DNA from 2 places in the Kocuria sabuli genome. Region 2 is predicted to be linked to the other one. Evidence: riboswitches for the same ligand, from Rfam matches in the RefSeq annotation. Region 2 holds a riboswitch; the other holds the start of a gene.
What was found. Region 2 has a riboswitch for S-adenosylmethionine ahead of RE027_RS02630 (MetQ/NlpA family ABC transporter substrate-binding protein). Riboswitches for the same ligand answer to the same signal wherever they lie in the genome.
Positions count from the first base shown of each region.

Region 1: it holds a riboswitch for S-adenosylmethionine, as region 2 does, so the genes downstream of both, RE027_RS15735 (cobalamin-independent methionine synthase II family protein) here and RE027_RS02630 (MetQ/NlpA family ABC transporter substrate-binding protein) in region 2, are expected to answer to the same signal.

Region 1 is NZ_JAVHZE010000021.1:28,746-36,017, reverse strand. Features, by position in the region: gene RE027_RS15750 (CoA transferase subunit A) at 1-604, opposite strand, end outside; gene RE027_RS15745 (IclR family transcriptional regulator) at 748-1,527, shown strand; gene RE027_RS15740 (3-hydroxybutyrate dehydrogenase) at 1,559-2,314, opposite strand; SAM riboswitch class I at 2,487-2,590, shown strand; gene RE027_RS15735 (cobalamin-independent methionine synthase II family protein) at 2,603-3,820, shown strand; gene RE027_RS15730 (cobalamin-independent methionine synthase II family protein) at 3,871-5,088, shown strand; gene RE027_RS15725 (MFS transporter) at 5,355-6,746, shown strand; gene RE027_RS15720 (thiamine pyrophosphate-binding protein) at 6,888-7,272, shown strand, end outside.
Region 2 is NZ_JAVHZE010000002.1:76,829-84,100, reverse strand. Features, by position in the region: gene RE027_RS02645 (monocarboxylic acid transporter) at 1-77, shown strand, start outside; gene RE027_RS02640 (GlsB/YeaQ/YmgE family stress response membrane protein) at 297-569, shown strand; gene dxr (1-deoxy-D-xylulose-5-phosphate reductoisomerase) at 712-1,980, shown strand; SAM riboswitch class IV at 2,026-2,142, shown strand; gene RE027_RS02630 (MetQ/NlpA family ABC transporter substrate-binding protein) at 2,243-3,118, shown strand; gene RE027_RS02625 (methionine ABC transporter ATP-binding protein) at 3,115-4,191, shown strand; gene RE027_RS02620 (methionine ABC transporter permease) at 4,188-4,847, shown strand; gene RE027_RS02615 (M50 family metallopeptidase) at 5,031-6,365, shown strand; gene ispG (flavodoxin-dependent (E)-4-hydroxy-3-methylbut-2-enyl-diphosphate synthase) at 6,511-7,272, shown strand, end outside.

The DNA of each region.
Region 1 (7,272 bases), on a different contig from region 2:
CCGGGTGGATCTCCCCGACCTCCACGAGGTGCTCGACCTCGGCGACGGTGACCTTCCCGGCGGTCGCGACGATGGGGTTGAAGTTGCGCGCGGTGTAGCGGTAGACGAGGTTACCGTCGGTGTCGCCGGTGTGGGCGTGGACCAGGGCGACGTCGGCGACGATGCCGCGCTCCTGCACGTAGGTCTCGCCGTCGAACTCGGCGTGCGGCTTGCCCTCGGCCACGAGGGTGCCCACCCCGGTCCTCGTGTAGAACGCGGGGATGCCGGCGCCGCCGGCCCGGAGCCGCTCGGCGAGGGTGCCCTGCGGGTTGAACTCGACCTCGAGCTCCCCGTCCAGGTACTGCTGGGCGAACAGCTTGTTCTCGCCCACGTAGGAGGCGAGCACCTTCGCGACCTGGCGGTTCTCGAGCAGCACCCCGAGGCCCTTCCCGTCCACGCCCATGTTGTTGGAGACCACGGTGAGGCCGGTGACCCCGGAGTCGCGGACCGCCTCGATGAGGTCCCGCGGGATCCCGCTGAGCCCGAACCCGCCCACGGCGAGCGTCATGCCGTCCCGCAGGTGCTGCGCCAGCAGCTCGGCGGCGTTGTCGATGACCTTGGACACCCTCGTCCCTTCCTGTCGGAGAACTGTGACCCAGGACTCAATCTAGGAATCCCCCACATACCGGTCAACCGGTCCGCCGGAATCCCGCGGGATCTCCTCATCATCCGGCCACGGGGCGCCCGGATGTCCATATAGTGGAGTCCATGACGGAGGAGGGCGGGGCGGGTGCGGGCACCCAGGTGGTCCACCGCGTGGCGCAGCTCCTGCGCGCCGTCGCGGGCCGGGAGCAGGGCGGCACCGTGGCGGAGCTCGCGGCGGCGACCGGTCTGACGCGCCCCACCGTGCACCGGCTGCTGACGGGCCTGGCCGACGAGGGGCTCGTGGACCGCCCCGCCGGCAGCGGTGCGTGGCAGCTCGGCCCGGAGCTCTACGTGCTGGGCGCGGTCGCGGCCCACCGCCACCCGATCCGGGAGCTGGCCGGGCCGTCGCTGCGCCGGCTCGCCGAGGCCACCGGCGAGAGCGCGTTCCTCTCGGCCCGCCGCGGGCCGGAGACGGTCTGCCTGGCCCGGGTGGAGGGCGCGTTCCCGATCCGCTCCCACGTCCTGTACGAGGGACTGCGGCTCCCGCTCGGGGTGGCCTCGGCGGGCCTGGCGGTCCTGGCCCACCTGCCGGACGCCGAGGTGGAGCGGATCCTGGCCGCCACGGCCGGTGCCCGCGCGGAGTGGGGTCCGTTGCACACCGCCGAGCGGATCCGGGGACTGCTCGCGGACGTGCGCCGGGAGGGCTTCGCCGTGAATCCCGGACTGATCGTGGAGGGCAGCTGGGGGATGGCCGCGGCGGTCTTCGACGCGACCGGCGCCCCCGTCTACGCGCTGAGCCTCACGGGGATCGAGCCACGCTTCGCCGGCGAGCGCCGCCAGCCCCTGGGCCGGGCCCTGCTCGCGGAGGCCCACCGGCTCTCCCGGGAGCTGGGCCACCGCTGAACAGGAGCGGCTGAGCAGGAGCGGCGGGCGCTCAGCGCGCGCTCCAGCCGCCGTCCATCGTGTAGGACGCGCCGGTGACCATGGAGGCGTGCGGACCGGCCAGCCACGCGACGAGACTGCCGACGTCCTCGGGCTCCACGAGCTTCTTCACCGGCGTCTCGCCGAGCATGATCCGCTCCACGACCTCAGACTCGGGGATCCCGTGCACCTTCGCCTGGTCCGCGACCTGCTTCTCGACCAGCGGGGTGCGCACGTAGCCGGGGTTGACGCAGTTGCTGGTCACCCCGTGCGCGGCGCCCTCCAGGGCCACGGTCTTGGACAGGCCCTCGAGGCCGTGCTTGGCCGCGACGTAGGCGCTCTTGTAAGGGGACGCGCGCAGCCCGTGCACGGAGGAGATGTTCACGACCCGCCCCCAGCCCTGCCCGTACATGTGCGGCAGGGCCGCGCGCACCAGCAGGAAGGGGCTCTCGAGCATGAGCACGAGGATCCGGTGGAAGTCCGCCGGGTCGAACTCCTCGATCGGGGAGACCTTCTGGATGCCGGCGTTGTTGACGAGCACGTCCACCTCGAGGCTCAGCCCGGCCAGCGCCGCGGTGTCCAGCAGGTCGACGGCCCACGCCCGCCCGCCGAGCTCGTCCGCGACCCGCTGCGCACCGGCCTCGTCGACGTCGGCCACCACCACGTGGGCCCCGGCGCCGGCCAGGGCGCGGGCCGCGGCCAGCCCGATGCCGCTCGCTCCCCCGGTCACCAGCGCGGTGCGTCCCTCGAGCCCGTTGTCCTGGAACATGGAGATCCTTCCGTCCGTCCGCCGTGCCCGCAGGGTCCGGGGCACCGGTCACCGTCACGGTATGTGATCCAGCGCACGACGGCGAGCAGCACCCGGCGCGTCACACGGCGTCATGCCCGTCACGCGGGTGTCGAATGGCGCAACATCCGGGCCGTGCGGTTGGATGGGGTCGTCACCATCCAGAGCGGCCGAGAGATCTGGCTCGACGACGCCGCAGCAACCCGGGCGGACGGACCCCGTCCTCGCCCCCGGTGCTACCGCCAGGACCGATGGAAAGGACAGCACTTCATGCTGCACAGCGCCGAGCGCATCCTCACGACCCACGCCGGGTCCCTCCCCCGCACCCCCGGGCTGCTCGCGGCCAACGAGGCCCGCATCTCGGGCGCGGCGAGTCACCAGGAGTTCGAAGCCCTGCTGCAGGAGGCCGTGGTCGACGTGGTGCGCCGCCAGCGCGAGGCGGGCATCGACGTCGTCAACGACGGCGAGTACGGCCACGCCATGACCCACTCCGTGGACTACGGGGCGTGGTGGACGTACTCCTTCGACCGCACGGGCGGGCTGGCGATCGTCGACGACAACGAGGCCGACGTCCCCAAGCGCTCCACCCCGGGCAACGTGGTGCTCACGAGCTTCCTGGACCGGCGGGACTTCGCCACGTTCCACGACGCGTACACGGACCCCTCCTCCGGCATCCACCTGGCCGACCCGGACCTGCCGCCGCCCGTCTTCCCGGCGGCGACCGGCCCGCTCTCCTACACCGGCCAGGCCGCGGTGGCCTCCGACGTCGCGGGCCTCACCGCCGCGCTGGGGGAGACCGGTGCGGCCGAGGGCTTCGTCGCCGCCCTCTCCCCCGGCTCCGCCGCCCGCATCGGCAACCACCACTACGGGAGCGAGGAGGAGTTCCTCTACGCCTGGGCGGACGTGCTGCGCGAGGAGTACACCGCGATCCTCGACGCCGGCCTGGTGCTGCAGATCGACGACCCCTCCATCGCCGAGTCCTGGGACCAGATCAACCCGGAGCCGGCCGTGGAGGACTACCGGCGCTTCGTCCAGGTCCGGGTGGAGGCCCTCAACCACGCCCTGCGCGGCCTGCCCCAGGACCGGATCCGCTTCCACCTGTGCTGGGGCTCCTGGCACGGCCCGCACACCACGGACCTCGAGTTCAGGCACCTGGTGGACCTGCTGCTGTCGATCGACGCGGGCGCCTACTCCTTCGAGGGCGCCAACGCCCGGCACGAGCACGAGTGGAAGGTCTGGGAGGACCACGCCCTGCCCGAGGGCAAGCTGATCCTGCCCGGCGTGGTCTCGCACGCCACCAACGTCGTGGAGCACCCCGAGCTCGTCGCCGACCGGATCGAGCGCTATGCGAAGCTCGTGGGCCGCGAGAACGTCATCGCCTCGACCGACTGCGGCCTGGGCGGGCGCGTGCACCCCCAGATCGCGTGGGCGAAGCTCGAGACGCTCGCCCACGGCGCCGAGATCGCCTCGCGCCGGCTCTGGGCCTGAGCGCCCCGACCGCACCCACCCCCGTCGCCCACCCCCCGAGGAGCACCTCCATGACCCTGCAGAACACCGACCGCGTGCAGACCACCCACGTGGGGTCCCTGCCCCGGACCCCGCGCCTCCTGGAGGCCAACCGGCAGCACACCGACGGCGCGATCACGTTCGAGCAGCTCACGGACGAGCTCGCCACGGGCGTCGAGGACGTCGTGCGGCGGCAGCGGGAGACCGGCGTGGACGTGGTCAACGACGGCGAGTACGGGCACACCATGTCCAGCGCCGTCGACTACGGGGCCTGGTGGAACTACTCCTTCTCCCGCCTCGGCGGGCTCACCCCCTCCGACGAGGACCGGTGGGCGTCCACGGAGAGGAAGCGGTCCTCCCCCGGCAACATCGTGCTCACGAGCTTCCCGGACCGCCGGGACCGCGAACGCTTCCGGGAGGCGTACGAGGACCCGTCGTCGGGCATCCTCACCGGGCGGTCCGCCACCACGCAGCCGAAGATCACCGGGCCACTGACCTACACGGGCCAGGAGGCGGTGGCCTCCGACGTCCGCAACCTCAAGGCCGCCATGGCGGCCACGGGCGCGGAGACGGGCTTCGTCGCGGCCCTGTCCCCCGGCTCCTGCGCTCGCGTGACCAACGAGTACTACCGGACCGACGAGGAGCTCCTCCACGCGTGCGCCGACGCGATGCGCGAGGAGTACCTGGCGATCACCGACGCCGGGCTGATCGTGCAGATCGACGACCCCTCCATCGCGGAGTCCTGGGACCAGGTCAACCCGGAGCCCACGGTGGAGGACTACCTGGCCTTCACCCGGCTGCGCGTCGAGGCGCTCAACCACGCGCTGCGCGGGATCCCCGAGGAGCAGGTGCGCTTCCACCTCTGCTGGGGCTCCTGGCACGGCCCGCACACCACGGACCTCGAGCTGCAGCACATCGTGGACCTCATGCTGACCATCAACGCCGGCGGCTACACCTTCGAGGGCGCCTCCGCCCGCCACGCCCACGAGTGGAAGGTCTGGAAGGACCACCCGCTGCCCGAGGGCCGCGTGATCATCCCCGGCGTGGTCTCGCACTCGACCAACGTCGTGGAGCACCCCGAGCTCGTTGCCGACCGGATCGAGCAGTTCGCCTCCGTGGTCGGCCGGGAGAACGTCGTCGCCTCGACCGACTGCGGCCTGGGCGGGCGCCTGCACCCGCAGATCGCCTGGGCCAAGCTGGAGTCCCTCACGACCGGCGCGCGCCTGGCCTCGGAGCGGCTCTTCGGCTGAGCCCCCACGGTGCGCCCACCGGGCCCGGTCCCCTCGGGGGCCGGGCCCGGCCCGTTCCAGTGGTCGGCAGCACCGGCGCGCGGTCCTCCCGAGCCGGCCCGGTTGGCCCTCCGTCACAATCCCGGGACAGGCCTCGACCACCCTGCCCCGGGGAGTGACAGGGATCACTTCGATCCGTAGGATGCCAGTCAACTACCGAACGTTCGGTTATTGAGCGTTGGGTTCCGCCGAGGACGTCGCCGTCCCCGACCCACACTGGAGATTCCATGGCGCACAACACCGCCGTCCCGTCCGGGCGGCACGAGATGTCCCGGGAGGAGCGCAAGGTCCTGGCCGGCACGCTCGTGGGCACGACCATCGAGTGGTACGACTTCTTCATCTACGCCCAGGCCGCGGCCTTCGTGCTGGCGCCGCTCTTCTTCGAGCCGGTCGGTCTGACCCAGGTCGCCGCGTGGGCCTCCCTGGGCATCAGCTTCCTGTTCCGCCCGCTCGGCGCGGTGGTCGCCGGGCACCTGGGCGACAAGTACGGCCGCAAGATCGTGCTGGTGCTGACCCTGGTGGGCATGGGCGCGGCGACGATGCTGATCGGGCTGCTGCCCACCTACGCCGCGATCGGCATCTGGGCCCCGATCTTCCTGGTGCTCCTGCGCATCATGCAGGGCTTCTCCGCCGGCGGCGAGTGGGGCGGGGCCGCCCTGATGTCGGTGGAGCACGCCCCGCGCAACAAGCGCGGGCTCTTCGGCGCCTACCCCCAGATCGGCGTGCCGCTGGGCATGCTGCTGGCCACCAGCTTCATGTTCGCCCTCACCTCGACGATGTCCCCGGAGGACTTCCAGGCCTGGGGCTGGCGCATCCCGTTCCTCTCCTCGGTGCTGCTCATCGTGGTGGGCTACCTGATCCGCAAGACCGTGGACGAGTCCCCGGTGTTCAAGGAGATGCAGCTGCGCAAGAAGGAGTCCTCGGCCCCGCTGGGCCAGCTGTTCAAGCACAACTCCAAGGAGGTCACCCTCGCGGCGCTGATCTTCGCCGCCAACAACGCCGCCGGCTACCTGGTCATCGCCTTCTTCGCCTCCTACGGGGCCAACGAGCTGGGCATGGCCCGGTCCCAGACCCTGATCGCCTCGCTGATCGGCGGGGTGGGCTGGCTGGTGTTCACGATGTTCGGCGGCTGGATCTCGGACCGGATCGGGCGGGTGCGCACCTTCCAGATCGGCTACGGGATCATCATCCTGTGGGCCGTGCCGATGTGGTTCCTGCTCGACACCGCCTCGCTGCCGCTGTTCGCCCTGGCCATCGTGATCCTCACCATCGGCCTGGGCCCCTCCTACGGGCCGCAGTCGGCGCTCTACGCGGAGATGTTCCCGGCTCGGGTGCGCTACTCCGGGGTCTCGATCGGCTACGCCTTCGGCTCCATCATCGGCGGGGCCTTCGCCCCGATGATCGCCCAGCTGCTGCTCAACGAGACCGGGATGTCCTGGACCATCGGGGTCTACATCGCCGGCCTGGCCCTGGTGTCCTTCATCGCGGTGTCCATGGTCCCGAAGAGCATCCAGGAGATCGACCTGCACGTCCAGGACGTGCACCAGGACTACGTCGCCGAGCACCCCGGGGCCGCCGAGATCCTCAGGAGCGCGCAGGCCGCCGAGAAGCGCGACTGAGCACCCCGTCCCACCGACCGGAGCCGCCCGCCGGCACCCCCACGGGTGCCGGCGGGCGGCTCCGGCTGCGACGGCACCCTCCGAGCACACCCCGCTCCCCGCCGAGGAGCCCGCACCGGGGCCCCGCCGAAAGGACCCACCGTGACCACCGACCTCCTGCCGCCCGCCGTGCCCGCCACCGTCTCCACCGCGGTGGCCGACGTGCTGGCCGAGCGCACCGACCACCTGTTCGGGCTGATGGGCAACGGCAACGCCCACCTGATCAGCTCCCTCACCTCCCGCGGCTTCGGCTTCACCTCCGCCCGGCACGAGGCCGCCACCGTCGCCATGGCCGACGCCTACCACCGCGCCACCGGCCGGGTCGGGGCCGCCACCACCACCTACGGCGCCGGCTTCACCAACACCTGCACCGCCCTGGCCGAGGCCCGGCTGGCCCGGATCCCCCTGGTCCTGGTCGTCGGCGACGCCCCCACCACGGGGCGGCGGGCCTTCGACATCGACCAGACCGGTGCCGCCGCCGCCGTCG
Region 2 (7,272 bases):
AGGACCCGGTCAAGCAGTCCGAGATGGAGGTGCGCTCCCTCACAGGCATCGGCGCGGAGAAGCCCGTCGCCCACTGAGGACGTCCCGCTCCCACCTGGGAGGATCTCCGGCCCGCCCGAGGCTCCGGCTTCGGGCGGGCCGGCCCGTGTCCGGGGACACGAAGTGATTCGCTAAAGGAAACGGACAGGCGGCTGAGTGTCGGATAGGGTGGGGACAGGAGCAACCGCAGGATATTCCTTGGATACTCACCGGTTGCGTACAATGAAAGTCCCTCGCGGGACGGATAAGGAGCCATCATGGGAATCATCAGCTGGATCGTCCTCGGCCTCATCGCCGGCGCCCTCGCCAAGCTCATCATGCCGGGCAACCAGGGCGGCGGCATCATCGTCACCATGGTCCTCGGCATCGTCGGAGCCCTCCTCGGAGGCTTCCTGGGCTCGCTGATCGGGATCGGCAGCCTCGACTCCGTGTTCGACATCGGCACGATCATCACCGCCGTCGTGGGAGCGCTCATCGTGCTCTTCATCTGGGGCGCGGTCACCGGCCGCAAGGGCCGCACCACGCGCTGATCCGACCCCGTCGGTCGCCGAGGCCCCGTCCACCGTTCATGGTGGGCGGGGCCTCGGCGCATCCCGGGCCCGGGGCGCACCGCACCCCCGCCGGCCCGTCGGTGCGCGGCACCGGGGGTGCCCGCTGGGGGATACTGGGGCCATGACGTCCCCCTCCTCCGTGCTCCGCAACCGCCCGACGCCCGAGCTGCGCGCACTGGCCGCCGCCGGTCCCCGCAGGATCAGCGTCCTCGGCTCGACGGGCTCGATCGGCACCCAGGCGCTCGACGTCGTGCGGGCCGCGAACGCCCTCGACGGCGCGACGCCGTTCGACGTGGTGGCCCTCGCCGCCGGCCGTGGCCACCTGCCGCTGCTGGCGGAGCAGGCCGTGGCGACCCGCGCCGCCCTGGTGGCGACGAGCGGCACCGGGGACGACGTCCGGGAGCTGGTCCGGCTGATCGCCGAGTGCGCCTCGTCCGCCGGCGCCGCCGACTACCGCCCCGAGCTCCTCCACGGCCCCGACGCCGCCGCGGTGGTCGCGGGGCACCCGGAGGCGGACCTCGTGCTCAACGGCATCACCGGTTCGATCGGTCTCGCCCCCACGCTGGCCGCCCTGCGGGCCGGGCACCGGCTCGCGCTGGCGAACAAGGAGTCGCTGATTGCCGGTGGCCCGCTGGTCAAGGAGGCGGCCGCGGGGCGCCCGGACGCCCTGATCCCGGTGGACTCCGAGCACTCGGCCCTGGCACAGGCACTGCGCGGCGGCAGCACCGCCGAGGTGGACCGGCTCGTGCTGACCGCCTCGGGCGGCCCGTTCCGCGGCCGTACCCGGGCGGAGCTGGAGGCGGTCACCCCGCGGGAGGCGCTGCGGCACCCCACCTGGGACATGGGCGTCATGGTCACGACCAACTCGGCGACGATGGTGAACAAGGCCCTGGAGGTGCTCGAGGCCCACCTGCTCTTCGACGTCCCGCTGGAGCGCATCGACGTGGTGGTCCACCCCCAGTCGGTCGTGCACTCCATGGTCCAGTTCGTGGACGGCTCGACCCTCGCCCAGGCCTCGCCGCCGGACATGCGCCTGCCCATCGCACTCGGCCTGGCCTGGCCGCACCGCGTACCCGGTGCGGCGCCCGCGTGCGACTGGACCCGCGCGGCCGAGTGGACCTTCGAGCCGCTGGACAGCGAGGCGTTCCCGGCCGTGGACCTCATCAAGGCCGCGGGGGAGCGCGGAGGCACCCACCCGGCGGTGTTCAACGCCGCCAACGAGGAGGCGGTGCACGCCTTCCACGACGGCCGGATCCGGTTCCCCGTGATCGTGGACACGGTCGAGAAGGTGCTGGGCGAGCACGAGGACCGCGGCCACCTGGACCTCGACGCCGTCCTGGAGGCCGAGCGCTGGGCCCGGCGCCGCGCCCAGGAGCTCCTCGGCCGCTGACGGGGCCGGTCCGGGCCCCCGCCGCACGTGCTAGTCTGTCGGGCGGATGACGAGTCCCAGCGCGAAGCCCTGGCTTGCTGGGCGGCAACCCTCTCCCGTAGTGGGGTGCCCCAGGTGAACCATCCGGCACCGGCCATCGACGGCCGGCGGCAAGTACGGTTCGACCGTGGACGCGCCCTCCGGCGCGCCCTCGACCGTGGCCGCCGGACCCGTCGGGTCCGGCGGAGACCTCCGACATCCTGGATCCACGGAAAGGCATGACATGCGATCGCAGCGCCTCACCCACCTCGCCCTCGCCACCACCCTCGGCCTCACCCTCACCGCCTGCGGCGGTTCCGACCAGGCGGCCGCGCCCTACGACGACGGCGTCATCAAGATCGGCACCGACGGCCGGACCCAGGTGCACGAGGCCTTCCTGGAGGAGGCGGAGAAGGCCGGCGTCGAGGTCGAGCTCGTGGAGTTCACCGACTACAACCAGCCCAACGCCGCGCTCACCAGCGGCGACCTGGACATGAACTGGTTCCAGCACGGGGCGTTCCTGGCCGACTACCGGAACAACTCGGGCGAGGACATCGTCCCGATCGGGTCCACCTCCATCTACCCGCTGGGCCTCTACTCGGAGCGCTACGAGTCCCTGGACCAGATCCAGGAGGGCGACGAGATCGCGGTGCCCAACGACGCGATCAACCTCGCCCGCGCGCTCCTGCTGCTGCAGTCCGCCGGGCTCGTCGAGTTCACCTCCGACACCACGGCCCCGTCCGAGCTGGACATCGACACCGAGGCCTCCAAGGTCCGGGTCACGCCCGTCTCGGCCGAGCAGACCGTGCTGTCGATGAGCTCGACCGCCGGCGCCGTGGTCAACAACACGTTCCTCACCCGGGCCGACATCGACCCGAACTCGGCCCTGTACTCCGACGGCGAGGACAACGAGAACGCCCTGCCCTACGTCAACTTCTTCGCCGCCACCGGAGGCAACAAGGACGACGAGACCCTCCACCAGGTCGCCGACCTCTTCCACACGGACGCGGTGCTGGCGGCCGAGCAGGCGGAGACGAAGGACACCGCCGTGTCCATGGACGTCGCGCAGGACGAGCTGATCGAGGTCGTCGACCGGTACGCCGAGGACCTCGAGAAGTGACGGCTCCGGCCGACCCGGACCGGATCCGCCACCCCGACGGCGACGTCATCGTCCGCTTCGAGGACGTCACCAAGACCTTCGTCACGGGCCCGGCGAAGGCCCGGCGCGAAGTGGTCGCGGTGGACGGCGTCTCGCTCGAGATCCGGCGGGGGGAGATCTTCGGCGTGATCGGCTACTCCGGTGCCGGGAAGTCGACGCTCGTGCGCCTGATCAACGGACTCGAGCCGATCACCTCGGGTTCCCTCACGGTCAACGGTTTCGAGGTCGCGGGCCGGAAGGAGACCGAGCTCGCACCCGTCCGGCAGGAGATCGGGATGATCTTCCAGCAGTTCAACCTGTTCACGTCCCGCACCGTGGCCGGCAACGTCGAGTACCCGCTCAAGCGGGCCGGCTGGCCCAAGGACAAGCGCCGCGCGCGGGTCGCGGAGCTGCTGGAGTTCGTGGGCCTGTCCGAGCGGGCGGGCAACTACCCCGAGCAGCTCTCGGGCGGTCAGAAGCAGCGCGTGGGCATCGCCCGGGCGCTCGCCACCAGCCCGAAGCTGCTCCTCGCCGACGAGTCCACCAGCGCGCTCGACCCCGACACCACCCAGGAGGTGCTGCAGGTGCTCCAGCGGGTCAACCGCGAGCTCGGCATCACCATCGTGCTCATCACGCACGAGATGGACGTCGTGCGCGCCATCGCCGACCACGTCGCCGTGATGCAGGACGGCAAGGTCGTGGAGCACGGCTCCACCGTCGACATCTTCGCCCGGCCCCGGACCGGGACCGCGCGACGCTTCGTCTCCTCCGTGCTGCACTCGGTGCCGGACGAGCGCGAGGTCGAGCGGCTGCGCCGGGCCCACCGCGGGCGGCTGGTGATCGTGGACGTCGGCGACGGCGTGGACATCGGCGGGGTGCTCTCCGACGGCGCCGCCCGCGGCGTGCGCTTCACCATCGCCTACGGCGGGATCAGCGTGCTCCAGGAGGAGTCCTTCGGGTCCCTGACCTTCGAGCTGACCGGCGAGGACACGGCCGTGCAGGACGTGGTCGACGACCTCTCCCGGATCACGACCCTGCGGGAGGTGGCGGCATGAACGACTGGACCGTCCTGGGTCCCGAGCTGCTCTCCGCGCTCGGGGAGACCCTCTACATGGTGGCCGTCACCCTCCTGCTCGCCGGACTGCTCGGGCTGCTCGTCGGCGTGGGCCTCTACGTGACGCGCCGGGGCAACATCCTGGAGAACCGCGCGGTGCACGAGGCGATCAACCTGGTCGTGAACTTCGTGCGGCCGATCCCGTTCATCATCCTGCTCGCCGCGCTCGGCCCGGTCACCGAGGACGTCGTCGGGACCCGCCTGGGCCCCAACGCCGCGATCTTCGCCATGACCATCGGCGCGATGTTCGCGGTGGCGCGCATCGTCGAGCAGAACCTGATGTCGGTGGACCCCGGCGTCGTGGAGGCGGCCCGGTCCATGGGCGTCTCCCGGGGGAGGATCATCACCACGGTCATCCTGCCCGAGGCCCTCGGCCCGCTGGTGCTCGGCTACACGTTCCTCGTCATCGGCATCACGGACATGTCCGCGATGGCCGGGGCCATCGGTGCCGGCGGCCTGGGCGACTTCGCCCTGCGGCTGGGCTACCAGCGGTTCAACGACGAGGTCACGTGGGCCGCGGTCGCCGTGATCGTCGTCCTCGTCCAGCTGGTCCAGCTGGTGGGCAACCGGATGGCGCGGCGCATCCTGCGCCGCTGACGCCCCGGGGCGCCTGCGCCGGCCGGTCCCTCCCCGCGGAGGCGACCGGCCGTCGTCGTCCGCGGGGCCGCCCCGTCGGCACCGCCCAGGAACGTGGTGCACACTGGTGCTCGCCGTGCGTGCACGGCCCCTGCCGTCCCCGGCGCCCGCCGGGGGCGCCCGACGATCCCCGGAGGCTCCCGGATGGGCGTGGTCCTGTTCCTCGTGGGCGTGCTGCTCGCCGCCCTGGCCATCGTCGCGTCCATCGCCCTCCACGAGATCGGCCACCTGGTCCCGGCCAAGCTCTTCGGCGTGCGGGTCACCCAGTACATGGTCGGCTTCGGCCGCACCGTGTTCTCCCGCCGGCGCGGGGAGACCGAGTACGGGCTCAAGGCCGTACCGCTCGGCGGCTACATCTCCATGGTCGGGATGTACCCGCCCGCGCGCGCGGGCGTCACCGCCCGGGCCTCGAGCACCGGCGTGTTCCAGCAGCTCGCCGCCGAGGCCCGCGGCGCCTCCGCCGGCCAGCTCGCGCCCGGGGACGAGGACCGCGTCTTCTACCGCCTGCCCGTCTGGAAGCGGATCGTCATCATGCTGGGCGGTCCGCTCATGAACCTGCTGCTGGGCACCCTGTGCCTCACCGTGCTGCTCACCGGGTTCGGGACGGCGACGCCGACCACGACGGTGGCGTGGGTCTCCGAGTGCGTCGTGCCTGCCGAGCGGCGGACCGCCGGGCAGACGGAGTGCCGCCCGGAGGACCCGACGGCCCCGGCCAACGCCGCGGGGCTGCGCCCCGGGGACGTCGTCACCGCCGTCGGCGGCGCCCCTGTCGGCACGTGGGACGAGCTCACCGCGCGCGTCCGCGACCGGGCCGGGGAGCGGATCCCCGTCGTGGTCGAGCGGGACGGGGCCACCGTGCGCACCACGCTCACCCCGATCCTCTCCTCCCGCCCGGTGGTCGACGACAGCGGCGTCGCCGTGACCGGCCCGGACGGCGCCCCCCGCTACGAGGAGGTCGGCTTCATCGGGATCAGCCCCACGCTCGCTCCCGTCCGGCAGCCGCTCGGCGCGGTGCCCGGCGCCGTGCTGGACGGGCTCGAGCAGATGGCAGGCGTGGTCCTGCACCTGCCGCAGCGGGTGTACGAGGTCGGGCAGGCCGCGTTCTCGGACGCGCCCCGGGACCCGGACGGACCCATCTCCGTGGTCGGGGTCGGCCGGATCTCCGGCGAGATCGCCGCGCACGAGGAGATCGCGCTGCGGGACAAGGCGGCCTCCCTGGTGGGGCTCATCGGCTCCGTGAACCTCGCGCTGTTCGTCTTCAACCTCCTGCCGCTGCTGCCGCTGGACGGCGGGCACGTGGCCGGCGCCCTGTGGGAGGGCCTGCGGCGGGGGAGCGCCCGGATGCTGGGCCGCGGCGACCCGGGACCGTTCGACCCCGCGCGCCTGCTCCCGCTCACCTACGCCGTGGCCGTGCTGATGCTCGGGATGTCGGTCCTGCTGATCTACGCGGACATCGTCGAGCCGGTCCGGCTGTTCTGAGCCGTTCGGCCACGGCGGAATCCGTGGGCCGCGCCCAGGAACCGTCCCTGGGCATGGGGCACAATGGGAACCGACGACGGACCCGGCGACCGGGTCCCGGCGCCACCGCTCCCGCACCTGCCCTCGAACTCCTCGGAGGAAGCCCTTGACCCCGGTCAGCCTCGGCATGCCCGCCGCTCCCCAGCCCGTCCTGTCCCCGCGCCGGAAGACCCGGCAGATCCGGGTCGGGTCCGTGGGCGTCGGGTCGGACTCGCCGGTGAGCGTGCAGTCCATGACGACCACCCCCACCACGGACATCAACGCCACGCTGCAGCAGATCGCCGAGCTCAACGCCACGGGGTGCGACATCGTCCGGGTGGCCTGCCCGTCCCAGGACGACGCCGACGCCCTGCCGATCATCGCGATGAAGTCCCCGATCCCGGTGATCGCCGACATCCACTTCCAGCCGAAGTACGTGTACAAGGCCATCGAGGCCGGGTGTGCCGCCGTGCGCGTGAACCCGGGCAACATCCGCCGGTTCGACGACCAGGTCGGCCAGATCGCCCGGGAGGCCAAGGACGCCGGGGTCTCCATCCGGATCGGCGTGAACGCCGGCTCCCTCGACCAGCGGATCATGGACCGGTTCGGGAAGGCCACCCCGGAGGCGCTCGTGGAGTCCGCGGTGTGGGAGGCCTCCCTGTTCGAGGAGCACGACTTCCACGACTTCAAGATCTCGGTCAAGCACAACGACCCGGTCACCATGGTGCGCGCCTACCAGCTGCTCGCCGAGCGCGGGGACTGGCCCCTGCACCTGGGCGTGACCGAGGCCGGCCCGGCGTTCCAGGGCACCATCAAGTCCGCCACCGCCTTCGGCGCCCTGCTCTCCCAGGGCATCGGCGACACCATCCGCGTCTCGCTCTCCGCGCCG